Regions from separate parts of the Salipaludibacillus sp. CF4.18 genome, predicted to be linked through region 2. Evidence: predicted binding sites of a transcription regulator. Region 2 holds the regulator's gene; the other holds the start of a gene.
What was found. The regulator LexA, encoded in region 2, represses DNA repair genes until DNA is damaged. The targets are predictions, from matches to a motif close to CGAACATATGTTCG.
Positions count from the first base shown of each region.

Region 1: ACHABW_RS10445 (DNA polymerase IV) is a predicted target of LexA. The motif match lies at 1,360-1,373, and genes of this name have one in related genera.

Region 1 is NZ_JBIMEV010000012.1:94,114-97,330, reverse strand. Features, by position in the region: gene ACHABW_RS10445 (DNA polymerase IV) at 18-1,295, opposite strand; gene ACHABW_RS10440 (hypothetical protein) at 1,510-1,707, shown strand; gene ACHABW_RS10435 (transcriptional regulator, SarA/Rot family) at 1,746-2,246, opposite strand; gene ACHABW_RS10430 (M20/M25/M40 family metallo-hydrolase) at 2,360-3,217, opposite strand, start outside.
Region 2 is NZ_JBIMEV010000001.1:278,780-281,996, forward strand. Features, by position in the region: gene ACHABW_RS01395 (YheC/YheD family protein) at 1-1,026, shown strand, start outside; gene lexA (transcriptional repressor LexA) at 1,210-1,833, opposite strand; gene yneA (cell division suppressor protein YneA) at 2,035-2,355, shown strand; gene ACHABW_RS01410 (YneB family resolvase-like protein) at 2,352-3,002, shown strand; gene ACHABW_RS01415 (DUF896 domain-containing protein) at 3,074-3,217, shown strand, end outside.

The DNA of each region.
Region 1 (3,217 bases), on a different contig from region 2:
TTCTGTAGACGTTTTTGCTAATTCTCTTCTTCTTTATTAAATAAATCATTACGTAAAAAATCCTTTTCCAGACTTGTTCCCCGTCTCTTTCTGTCTCGTAATTGATCGCTTCGATCTGATTTTCCTATTTGGGTTCCTTTTAATAATGCACTCTCACCGTACTTATTTCTCAAGGCATCGACTATTCCGTTTAATTTGTCCTCTTTTTCCTCTTTATCATAGGCAAATAAATCTAATTGTTTATATGCTGATCCTTTTTCAACTAAATCCATTCCAGTCACACCTAACAACCGTATCGGATCTCCATTCCAATATTTCACCCATAACTCCCATGCGGCTGTAAAGATATCATCGTGCGAATGAACCGGATAAATAAGCTTATGTGACCTTGTTATCGTATTGTGATCATGGTAACGAATCGTCAATTGAATATTACCGGCATAAACATTTTTTCTCCGTAAACGACGTCCAACAGAATCGGAAAGGTTCATGATTACTTTTCGGACAAGAGCTTGACTCGTTGTGTCTTTTGGTAATGTTGTGGAGTTCCCGATGCTTTTAAATTCATTCACAGAATCCGGATCCACAGGACGATCATCAATTCCATAGGCTTTTTCGTAAATTCGCATTCCGCCTATTCCTAGTTTCCGTTGAAGCTTTTCCGGATCTGCGTTGGCAATATCACCAATTGTATAAATACCCATTTTTTCTAATTTCTCTGAAGTTTTACCGCCAACTCCATGCATTTCTATCGTTTTCAACGGCCACAGAATAGAGCTGACTTCCCGCTTTCGTAAAATGGTGATTCCCATCGGTTTTTTCATATCACTAGCCATTTTAGCCAGGAATTTATTTGGGGCTATACCAATACTACTGGGAAGCGCTAATTCTTTTTTTATGCGAACTTGGATATGTTTTGCTAGTTCTAGTGCTTCTAAGGAAATATTTGCGTCAGTTACATCCATATAACCCTCATCAATGGAGACTGGTTCTACTAACGGTGTGTACTCATATAATAGTTGAAACATTTGTTTAGAAGCCTGACGATACCGGTCAAAATTTGGTTCCCGTACAATAAGTTCGGGACACTTCTTTAATGCTTCCCAAAGAGGCATCGGCGGTTTAACTCCTCTTGCTCTTGCCTCGTAACTGGCCGTCACAACAATCCCTCTTCTTTCTTTAGCATTTCCCGCAATGGCTAAAGGCTTACCTAAAAGCTTTGGGTCATAAGCTGCTTCTACAGAGGCGTAAAAACTATTCATATCGACATGAAAAAGCACTCTTCCTTTAGCCATTATCTGACACCCGCTCTCAATAAATCTCTCTTTCTATTTTGCCTCTTTTGAACAAATAAATCAACGAACAAACGTTTCCAAAAAAATAAAAACCTCACTCCTTAGTAAACAGAGTTGGCTTTCCATTTTTACACATATGAACGTTTATTTCTTTTCTTCCAGTTATAATATGTGTTATTATAATGATTAATATAGTTGAGAGGTGGTCAGAACTATGCCGCAATTTGTCAGAAAAACATCCACTTATGATCTGGTTTTAATCCGAGTAGTGGAGGTAGTGACTGATTACGTAAGAAAGGAATGGCCATCACCTACCATACGACAACTTTCATCCAAGATAGGTTATTCCGAGGAAGTAATTCTTGAATCAATAGAATTTGGTACCATCGAGCCTGCCACCCTGTTGCAATAAAGAGAGTGGGGCTCTTTTTTCTTACATCTATTAGTATTCTATTTATCTTTTAAGTTAGTACTATTACTTTTCGTAGCACTCCCAACCCAGTCTACAAACTCTTTGCCATGAAAATGCAGATTAAATTCTCTGCTGAACTCCGCAACATATTCCATCATGACCGGATCATTGTCCCACTTTTCTTTAATGAAATTTAGTACTTTAAACTCTTTATGTAGCGATTCTTCTCTCTTCTTATCTCCTTTTTCCGTTAATTCAACGTAGGTTACTCGCAGATCTTTTGCGTCCTTTGACATGGATATTATTTCTTTTTTTGCGAGTCTCGTCATCATTTGCATGACTGTGGACCGGTTCCACAACCCTAATGTTGCAATCTCCGAAATAGAAATTTTTTGCTTAGAAAAGATAATCCACATGGCGTGCTGTTCGGCAAAAGTTAAACCTAACTCTTTTGCTTTACATTGCCACTCATCCTCTAATGCTTTTCCTATCCCCCGTACATAATTTAAAATGCGGTGCTCCAGCATTCCTTCGTCCATCTTCTTCCCTTCTTCCTAATGGTATATTACAAGTATCTTACCATATATTTCATAAAAAAAAAGAAAGAGGACATTCTCATAAGCCGATCACTCATCGAACTCCTCTTTGACTGTTATTGCTTTGCGGCCGTTTGGGTAATAGCAACCACTAGTTCTGCAGTTTTCACCAATTCCGTAATCTTAAGTCGTTCATTCGTTGTATGGATTGCTTCATAACCAACTCCTAAATTAATTGTAGGAATCCCAAAACCTGCAAATACATTAGCATCACTGCCGCCTCCACTTTGTTTCAATGTTGACTGCCTTCCTATATTAGAAACCGCCTTTTTTGCAATTTCAACGACCTGTTCGCCTTCCATATGCTTAAAACCTGGATAAATTAGCTGGATATCAACATCTACACTACCACCCATTTCAGTCGCCGCTGTTTCATACGCTTGTTTCATTGCTTGTGCCTGCGCTTCCATTTTCCCGGGAAGCAATGATCTCGCCTCTGCAAGAATCTCAACACGATCACAAACGATGTTTGTTTGACTTCCGCCCTCGATTCGACCGATATTCGCTGTTGTTTCGTCATCAATTCTTCCTAGTGGCATTGCTGCAATTGCTTTAGAGGCTATGGTTATTGCGGAAATACCTTTTTCAGGAGCGACACCTGCGTGAGCTGTTTTTCCGTGTACAACTGCTTTAACTTTTGCTTGAGTTGGTGCAGCCACGATGATCGTTCCAACATCTCCGTCACTATCAAGCGCATAACCATACTTAGCTATGATATCCTCTGCTTTAAAAGCTTTCGCTCCTACCAATCCTGATTCTTCACCAACAGTAATAATAAATTGAATCGTTCCATGCGCAATTTCTTTTTCTTTAATGACACGAACTGCTTCCAGCATCGCTGCTAAGCCAGCTTTATCGTCTGCTCCAAGAATCGTTGAACCATCCGTTTTTATGTAACCGTCTTCTATTAGGGG
Region 2 (3,217 bases):
GATCAATGCAAGAAAAAGAAAACATTCTTTTTGAATCCTTCTTCATTAGGAAATTGGGACATTTATAACTATTTTAGTAATCTTAAGCCATTAAAACCTTATTTGTTAGAAACGGTTTTATATGAAGGTCCAGAAGATTTATTTTACATGATGAATAAACATCAAACGATTTATCTGAAAGGGGTCACCGGGAGAAAAGGACAAAATGTGGTGCGCGTAGAATTGTTATCAAATAATCATTATCAGTGTAAGTATTATGATTATACTCAACAAAAAATTTACACCATGAACTATGAACAGTTAGATGATGTTATCCCTTTCTTAGACAAATTTTACAAAGGGAAAGGATTTATGGTACAAGAAGCTATCGACCTATTAGAACTTAACAATAGAAGGATAGATTTGCGGGCTGAATTACAAAGAGATATAACTAAAGGAATTCAGGTCGGTGGAATAAGTGCAAGAGTTAGCCAAGAAAACTCCCCGATTACAATTCATTCAGATGCTATCCCACTTGATGATTTGTTCAAGTGGATAAAATTATCCTCCAAAGAAAAATTGAAAATTAAGAAAAGAATTGAATCCTTTTTATGCACTGTTTATAAAGAGACGGAAGATAAATATGGGGAATTTGGAGAGATCGGGATAGATTTTGGACTAACAAAAGATCTAGAAATTAAGTTTATTGAATGTAATTCACAGAGCGCAAAAGTATCACTATTGAAAGCATATGGTGAAAAAACCTTAATGCAATCCATGCAAAATATACTCTCGTATGCTAAAGGTTCCCTCTTGGAAACAAGAAGCGAAGAAGATGTGAGAGATTTAGAGGCAGATAACGGAAACAAAGTAAGTAACAGCAGAGAGGAAAAAGTTACCCAAAAGAAAAATAAAAATAAAAGGGAGCTTTGTAAAAAACCCTCAACAAAGATTATACAGAAAAAAATTAAATATAAAAGACCTACTAGGCAAGAGAATACTTTTTCAACAACTCAAGTTTGGTTTGTTAGTGCGGGACGCAGTTAACGGAATGTGAGGCTTTCATTTAAATCTTCATAACTAAAGAGAAAGGATGAGGCAGGCTCCTTGTCCTACTTTTAAAATCTAGACAGACATCATTCTTAAACTCTATCTGGCATAACACTAGGTAAAAAATAAAAAGAAGATCAAGTAGTATCACTTGATCTTCTTTTCAATGGTATACATAAGTTATTGAAGTGTTCTGAAAACGCCGATGACTTTGCCAAGAATAGTAACTTTATCTAAAATGATTGGGTCTAATGTAGAATTTTCAGGTTGGAGTCGAAAGTAATTATCTTCTTTAAAGAATCGTTTCACAGTCGCTTCATCATCTTCTGTCATAGCGACCACGATTTCTCCATTATTTGCATGACTTTGTTGTCTAACTACGACATAATCGCCATCAAATATACCAGCCTCTATCATAGAATCCCCAGATATTTCAAGAATAAAGGACTGTTCATCCTGAACAAAGCTTGCTGGCAATGGTAAGTATTCTTCCACATTTTCAATCGCAGTGATCGGTTGTCCTGCAGTAACCTTACCAATTACAGGAATTTGTATGGATGCCGTGTGATTTACTTGAGAGGAATCATCATGTAATCCCAAAACTTCAATAGCGCGCGGTTTAGTTGGATCACGGCGAATGTAGCCTTTTTTCTCTAGTCTTGATAGATGACCATGCACAGTTGAACTAGATGCTAAGCCCACTGCTTCTCCGATTTCTCTCACCGAAGGGGGATATCCACGATCTTTAACTTCTGATTTAATAAAATCAAAAATAGCTTGCTGTCTAGAAGAGAGCTTTGTCATATTTCACACCTCGTTATATGTATTTTGTTCTATTTAATAGTTGTATATCATAGCAATCTAGTATTAAGAAACATTTACAGGAACATTATACCATGAGAACGTTAGTTTCGCAAACACTCGTTCTACTTATATGCTTGACACGAACAACTGTTCTAGTTATAGTAAAAGGGAACAAACATTCTTATTATGAGGTGATGAGCAATGCAAACATATAAATCTTTACGAAAGTACATAGACGGATCTGTTTTTATACTTCTTTTATCCTGTGTATTATACTCATGGACTTATTTTTCAGATAATCATACTCCAGTTGAAGAAAAGTATCAGGTGTCAACAGAATGGACCGTTGAAGATGGAGAGTCTCTATGGGCGATTGCCAGTTCCATTTCGGATGACCATGATATGACAATTGAACAGACTATTTCATGGATGAAGTCAAAAAATGATTTGGATAATGAGAGTATCTTTCCGGGTCAACGATTAGACGTTCCAACTCAGCTGACAGGAGTTGCTCAAGAGTGAGAGGAATAATATATACGAGAGTGAGTACTGACAAAGAAACACAACAAACATCTCTTATCCGACAAAAAGAAGAACTAGTGAAAATAGCAGAAGCCGAAAACATCCAGGTTATTGATATAATAGAAGAAAAAGCAAGTGGCTATGAAATAGAGAGAGACGGAATATTTATCATGCTCGAACGATTTAAAAAACAAGAGGCTAATATATTACTTATTCAAGACGACACAAGACTTGGTCGTGGGAATGCTAAAATGGCTCTCATTCACCAGTTGAATAAAATGAATGTAAAAATATATTCTCTAAAAGACAATGGTGAATTAGCATTATCTGAGACCGACTCAATGGTGTTGGATATCGTCGCTATTGTGGAGGAGTATCAGCGTAAACTTCAAAATGTTAAAATAAAAAGAGGGATGAAGCGAGCTGTTAGTAATGGCTTTGATCCGTCTATGAATCTATTGGGTGCAACCCGTGGTGGAGGAAGAAAGAGAAAAGAGGTTCCACTCAAAGAGATCTTGAGATTAAGAGAGAGTGGAATGACTTTTCATGAACTGGCCCTAATGCTAAGAGGGATGGGATATTCGATTTCAAAAGCAACGGCACATCGAAGATATCAGGAACATATGAAAAGCTTGTCCAACGATTAGGCAGTAAACTTGAATCCTTTATTTCATTGCTTTAAAATGAAATATGCCTATCAACAAACGGAGGGATTCAGATGATTCATAAAGAAAAACTTGATAGAATAAACATTTTAGCAAGGAAAGCAAAAAGCGAAGGTTTATCATTAAAAGAACAAAAAGAGCAAAAAGAGCTAAGGAATGAATATTTGAAGAATGTTCGCAAGTCATTTAAGAACCAA